3 regions of the Syntrophomonas erecta subsp. sporosyntropha genome follow, and region 2 is predicted to be linked to each of the others. Evidence: riboswitches for the same ligand, from Rfam matches in the RefSeq annotation. Region 2 holds a riboswitch; each other region holds the start of a gene.
What was found. A riboswitch is a leader RNA that binds a small molecule or an ion and turns the genes downstream of it on or off. The one in region 2 is predicted to bind S-adenosylmethionine.
Positions count from the first base shown of each region.

Region 1: it holds a riboswitch for S-adenosylmethionine, as region 2 does, so the genes downstream of both, ACZ5Q0_RS09720 (homocysteine S-methyltransferase family protein) here and ACZ5Q0_RS05175 (O-acetylhomoserine aminocarboxypropyltransferase/cysteine synthase family protein) in region 2, are expected to answer to the same signal.
Region 3: it holds a riboswitch for S-adenosylmethionine, as region 2 does, so the genes downstream of both, ACZ5Q0_RS00760 (methionine ABC transporter ATP-binding protein) here and ACZ5Q0_RS05175 (O-acetylhomoserine aminocarboxypropyltransferase/cysteine synthase family protein) in region 2, are expected to answer to the same signal.

Region 1 covers NZ_AP042459.1:2,006,652-2,008,916, reverse strand. Annotated here, with positions in the region: gene ACZ5Q0_RS09720 (homocysteine S-methyltransferase family protein) at 1-1,012, opposite strand, end outside; SAM riboswitch class I at 1,299-1,397, opposite strand; gene ACZ5Q0_RS09715 (Sec-independent protein translocase subunit TatA/TatB) at 1,427-1,747, opposite strand; gene ACZ5Q0_RS09710 (sensor histidine kinase) at 1,937-2,265, opposite strand, start outside.
Region 2 covers NZ_AP042459.1:1,080,509-1,082,773, forward strand. Annotated here, with positions in the region: gene ACZ5Q0_RS05175 (O-acetylhomoserine aminocarboxypropyltransferase/cysteine synthase family protein) at 1-819, opposite strand, end outside; SAM riboswitch class I at 885-989, opposite strand; gene ACZ5Q0_RS05180 (acyltransferase) at 1,229-2,265, shown strand, end outside.
Region 3 covers NZ_AP042459.1:156,349-158,613, forward strand. Annotated here, with positions in the region: gene ACZ5Q0_RS00755 (hypothetical protein) at 118-657, shown strand; SAM riboswitch class I at 744-847, shown strand; gene ACZ5Q0_RS00760 (methionine ABC transporter ATP-binding protein) at 923-1,951, shown strand; gene ACZ5Q0_RS00765 (methionine ABC transporter permease) at 1,944-2,265, shown strand, end outside.

The DNA.
Region 1 (2,265 bases), 930 kb from region 2:
CCATCTGCATACGGCCTTCTTTTATATCCTGGGCCAGTTTTTTGCGGGCCGTAGGATTGATGCGCTCCCCAATAAAAGCCAGCGGTTCCTTTTCCCCCACCAGAATATAACGGCTGCGAGAAGCTAGCCCGCGTAAAGGATGGTAATCGCGTTTTATTGGCGGCATCCCTTTTAGAACACTGGCCATAGCCTGGATATGCCGGGGAGTGGTTCCACAGCATCCTCCGATGATATTGGCCCCGGCCACCCTGAGCATCAAGGCATACTCAGCCATTTCTTCCGGAGTATCCGGAAAAACCGTTTTACCCTCAATTAAGCTAGGCAGCCCGGCATTCGGCTCCACTGACAAATACTGGCTGGTATGCCTGCTTAAAAGCTCTATGACCGGTAAGAGTTCCCGTGCTCCTCCCGAGCAATTAGCCCCTATGGCCAGAGGTTGTAAGGCCTCCAGGGTAATCAGAGCAGTTATAGGATCAGTCCCCATCATAGTTCGCCCGTCCGCCTCGAAACTCAGGTGAGCCAAAACTGGTAGACGGGTATTAGCCCGGGCCGCAATCAGGGCAATTCTCATCTCTCCAATATCGGTCATCGTTTCTATAGAAATCAGGTCAGCTCCTGCATTTTCACAGGCCTTGACCTGCTCGCTAAAAGCTTGGTAAATTTCATCAAAACCCACCTCACCCATAGGGGCCAGCAATTGTCCAGTAGGCCCTATAGAAGCTGCTACCAGGGTATGGTGGCCTGCAGTGCGACGGGCTATCCTTACTGCTTCCGTATTAATCTCCGTCACCTGCTCCTTAAGTCCATATTCTTTCAATTTAAAAGCATTCGCCCCAAAAGTATTAGTCTGAATTATATTGGCTCCCGCATGAACATACTGGTAATGAATATCTTCAAGTACCGAGGGATTTTCAATGCCAAATAACTCTGGACACTGTCCGGGGCTCATTCCCCTTTCCTGCAGCATAGTTCCCATGGCACCATCTAATATCAAAACCTGTTCTTTTAACATCTTGTATAAGTCCCCGGACAACTCCAGCATCCCCTTTCAGTTATAAATAATTGTTATCTAACCATTCTCATATGTTTAGGTTCTATAAAAACCTGGTTTTACTTTCCAGGCTAAAAAAGCCTTTCATATATTTCTAATATCACTCTACATATTTATGCATTTCCATAAATAAATTAGAAATACAAAATCTCACCGGAAGATATACGTAACCATAAATTAGCATTAAGTATAAAAAACCCCTCTTTGCATGAAAGAGGGGTTTTTTTATATTTAATGCCAGCTCTCCCTCTCATCTGCCAGGATAACCTGCAGGAATTAGCACCATGCCTCTGTGGGCGGTTGCCGGGTTTCATCGGGCCAGTCCCTCCACCTCTCTGGATAAGAGTCTTTATGCCAATTTAATTTATTTATCAGCTACGGGATCTCCTTTTTAGCTATTACAGAATCCTCCTCATCATCTTCTTCCGGAGCCATATCCTCCTCATTTATAATTATTTCATCTTCATAGCCAGTGGAATTATACCTGGCCGGCTTAGCCGAGGAGGCAGGGGTATCCATCCGAATAGCATCTTCAAAATCTTTTTTAACTCCTGAGGTAGCTCTCTTAAACTCCCCCAATGCCTTGCCCATGGATTTGGCGACCTCCGGCAGCTTGCCCGGACCTACCACAATTAGGGCCACCAGCAGGATTAAAATTAACTCCCAGGGACCTATATTCCCAATAAAAGCAAACATCTTTTACCTCCTGGCTGCAAACTGATTTCTGAGTACATTGTACTTGTATTTTCCAAACCGTGCAATTGCTTTCTGAATTACAGATACATAGATCATATCCCTACCATCTATATTTTATCCCATATCAACACCAGATCAGGATAGTCTAAAACATGCTTAAATTCTTACACCGAATTTTCATTCATCTACTTAACCGCTAAATACCGGGTGATTATCTCTTTCATTAGCATTGGAACCAGCCGGTAAACCATGTTCACTATTAAGCTTACTTTTTTGCGGTAAACAAATCCAGAAATGGACCTGCCCCGAGGTATTTAACAACTCCATACTACCTTCATACTTTTCTATCAGCTGCCTTACAATATATAGTCCCAAACCGGAATGATCTCCCGGTTTAGTAGTAAAACCGGGGGTAAACATTTTTTTAATTATATGGGGCGGAATAATACCAGGGTTTAGGACTTCTATAATATAATTGTTATTTTTCCCCTCACTCATTTTCACATTAACTACCCGGT
Region 2 (2,265 bases):
ACAGGTCCCCAGATCACGCAATAATTGTACTCGAGCTTTAGTTATATAGGCTTTTCCCCCAAAAGTGTCTACATAGCAAATTCCATGGTAACTAGGATCAGGTTCGGTCAATTCCGGAAATTTACCGTTGTCCCAGGGGAAATTTCCTCCATCTACAATAAACCCTCCCAAACTGGTGGCATGACCGTCCAAATATTTAGTAGCCGAATGAACCACAATATTGGCCCCATGTTCAAATGGCCGGCACAGGTAGGGGCTAGGGAAAGTATTATCTACAATCAGAGGAACCCCCTGGCGGCGGGCTACCCGGCTGAATTTCTCGAAATCCAAAACATTCATACCTGGATTACCAATAGTTTCAGCATAGAGGACCCGGGTTTGTGGCCGGAAAACAGCCTCAATTTCCTCCTCTGCAGCGTCAGGATTAACAAAAGTAGTGTCAATTCCCATTTTTCTAAATGTAGAATCCAGTAAGGTATGGGTACCACCATAAAGGGTACTAGCAGCCACAATATGCTGCCCGGCCTGACAAATATTAAGCAGTGCCAGAGCAACGGCTGCCTGCCCGGCAGAAGTGGCTACTGCCCCAACTCCTCCCTCCAGAGCAGCAATTTTAGCTTCTACTTGCTCTAGGGTAGGATTACTGATACGGGTATACATATGACCGGTTTCAGTCAGATCAAACAGTCCCGCTACCTTATCAGTTTGATCGTAAAAATAAGTGGTACTCTGATATACCGGTAGTATCCGGGGCTGTCCCGGTTCTGGTTTATATCCTTCCTGAACGACCATCGTTTCTAATTCCATTTTCTTGTTCATACTTCAACCTCCTTACCCGGTTTAAAAAACCACTTCCGAATAAGAAGTGGTCTAAAAATCAACCCTTCTTATCTCTCAGGATTATCCTGCAGGATTTGGCACATTTCTGGCTTAAAGCCAGCTGTTGCCGGGTGTCATCGGGCCCGTCCCTCAACCTCTCTTGATAAGTTCAGTTTTATTATTAATTTTTCCGGATAAAACCCGAACCCGCCTTACCTGCTTTATCTCTCCGTAATTCTAACCTGACGGTTTCAATTTATTGCCACATCTGGGTGGTTCCCATTAGCGACAAGTATAACGGAAAAATCTAATCCTGTCACTGATAACAGCGAGAATTTCCTATCAAAAAAATCATAGGTAATTACTATTATGCTACAATTAAACTGTTTGCGGAAAGGAAAATTAAGTGATGAGTAAACGTATTTTTGCCTATGACATGCTGCGAGCCCTGGCTGCCCTAGCCGTAATGGCTATCCATATCACTGCCGGCTATGCCTTGTTAAATCCGGTAGCATTTATTCTTAACCAGGCGTCCCGAAATGCGGTCCCCCTTTTTGTGATTATGTCCGGCTTCTTGCTGGTTTATGGGGAACAAAGGCATCCACTAACAGTTAAGAATTTTTACCGGCGCCGCTTTGGCAGGGTGCTAATTCCCTATATTGTATGGACCGTAATTTATGCCCTTCTGATAGAGTTGTACCAGCATAATTCAGGGGGTAATCTGCTCCTGTGGCTATCCGGACTAGGCAGCCATCTGCTGCATGGGACTGCTTTTTTTCACCTGTATTTTCTCATCATTGTTTTTCAGCTTTATTTATTATACCCTTTGCTGAGCCACTGGTTAAAGCGCTACCCGTTAAAACTGCTTCTCTGTTCATTTATGGTAAGCTGTGTAGCTATTATTCTAATCTATGCCAATGACACTGGGGGGATAACTCTTCCTTCCCTCCAGTGGTATTATTCAGCTCTGTTTCCGGAATGGCTCTTTTATTTTGTCATTGGCATGTGGTTAGCAGGTTACCGGGAAAAACTTAATTCAATGCTTAGCTCCCGTAGTAAAACAGTGACCTTTATATACCTAGCTAGCCTTATTATTCTTCTTGTAGAAGGATACCAGGGTGAAGCATATTTTTCCTCCCTGCGCCCGGGAGTATTTATTTACAGCTTGTGCAGTTACCCTTTTCTGTTGCTGCTGGCTATCCACCTGGAACCGATTTTACGGAAGAGCAGGTACTGGATTGCCTGGCTGGCTGAACAGTCTTTTTTTATATTCCTGTTGCATCCCTTGGTACTGACGGTGCTGATGGAGCTGACCTGGGTGCCGGGATGGGCTAATATATGGCAGGGAGTACCTGGTATGCTGGCTTTGTTTGCAGCTACCGCCGCGATCACTTGGCTGCTGATCTGGATAGTCAGCCTGACTCCGCTGGTAAGTTATCTGGGAGG
Region 3 (2,265 bases), 920 kb from region 2:
GACAACGGAAAAAATTACCATTCCATAAGATTACCGGATGCGAATTAAGTAACGTTTTCTTTAAACCTTTAGCAGTATATAATGATTAGGTATGGAATTTATGGGGGGATAACATCTATGGGATCAATATTTAAAGAATACCGGTTAGTCGCCATTATTGTTATTGTAGCAGCACTGATCGGCTTAATAGCAGTATTTAGCCAGGATAAACTGGTTACAGTCTATCCACAGCAGCTCGTGATGCTAACTGACGATGATTTCCGCCTGGCTACCAGCCAGGGTATTGTTAACGTAGGTCAAAGTCATTGGGATGAAGTTACTGCTTTATACCCCGAGGGAAAGACCCTGGGTATGAGTACTATTTTTTCCTCCAATGATTTAGATTGTTTGTTTACCTTTACTAAACATGAAAACATCTTACATCGCGTCCATATTCAAACCCCGGATATTCCCACCTCCCACGGCAGCAAAGTGGGAGATGCTTTTGAGGATGTTATCGCTTTATATGGACAAAATTATGCTTATGTTTATTCTCGTGGCCATCCCGATGACTTTGATGCTGTTTACGGTAGTGACAATAATCGCAGTATAATTTTCCAGGTAAGGGGTAATAAGGTAACTAAAATCATATTACAAAATGACCCTATAAAACGTTAAGTTTTACTGTCATGCTCGTCTATTGACGGCAAAACCTGCTGAATGCTAATATATGTGTAGTGTTGCAATAACCGAATCCATTCATTCTCTTATCGAGAGTGGCTGAGGGACTGGCCCAATGACGCCCGGCAACCAGCCAAATCTGGTATGGTGCTAATTCCTGCAGATTGCATTGTCTGGCAGATAAGAGCAAGATATAGGTGTATCTTGCCTCTTTGGGTTAGCCCAGGGGGCATTATTTTTTGCAAATTGGGAGGCTTAACCCTTGATTGAAATTAAAAATCTCACCAAAGTATACCGGACACCTACCCAGGAGGTTCTAGCCCTGGACGATGTCAGCCTTTCTATCAATAAAGGCGAAATATTCGGTATCATCGGATTAAGCGGAGCCGGCAAAAGTACATTAATACGCTGTATTAATATGCTGGAAAAGCCCACCAGTGGATCGATTTTAGTAGGCGGACAAAATATTACCAGCCTGAGCAAACACGAATTACGTTTTGCCCGTCAGAAGATCGGTATGATATTCCAACACTTTAACCTTTTATCCTCACGAACAGTTTTCGATAATGTTCTATTTCCACTGGAAATCGCGCGCAAACCGTCTCAGGAGGCACGGAAAAAGGTGGAATCATTATTGGAACTGGTCGGGCTTGCAGATAAGGCTAAAGTGTTTCCCGACCAGCTTAGTGGCGGGCAGAAACAAAGAGTAGGTATTGCCAGGGCTCTGGCTAATGACCCGCAAATTCTGTTATCCGATGAAGCGACTTCGGCTTTAGACCCGCAAACAACCCGATCTATTTTAAAGCTGCTCAAAGATATTAACCGGCAGCTTGATATTACCATACTTTTAATTACCCATGATATGAATGTAATTAAGCAGGTATGTGACCGGGTTGCCGTTATTGATAATTCTCGTATTGTGGAAGTGGGAGATGTCCTGACTATGTTTTCTAATCCGGGCACTTCAACTTCGCGCAGCTTTATTAGCGCGGTAATGAAAAATGAACTCCCCGAAGATCTAGCTAACTTTCAGACCGATTTGGATCACCAGCATAGCTGTGTGGTGCGGGTATCCTTTATCGGACCATCAGCCGGCGAACCTATTATATCATCAATGCTGCGCAAATTTGACATCACTTCTAATATTCTATTTGGTAACATTGATCGGGTTAAGGATACTCCTTTTGGCAACCTGATTTTAGAACTTATTGGTGATGCTGCCATCCTGGCTCAAGCCATGGATTATCTGCGTAGTAAAGGTCTGGAGATTGAGGTGTTGAAAAATGATTGAGCTATTATCGGCGATTGACTTATCGGTATTACTAGGAGCAGTAAACCAGGACTATAGTTGGGTTACCGAGCGGGTTTTAATTGCTACCTGGGAGACTATATATATGGTAGCTATTTCTACTGCTTTAAGCTATGTTTTTGGTCTTCCTTTAGGGGTTATTCTGGTTACCACCGAAAAAGGCCATATTCTAGAAAATATGCCGGTAAACAAAATATTAGGGTTTCTGGTCAATACCTTTCGTTCTATACCCTTTATTATATTTTTGATCCTGGTTATTCCTTTGACCCAATTAATTGTAGGCGGTTTTATAGGTA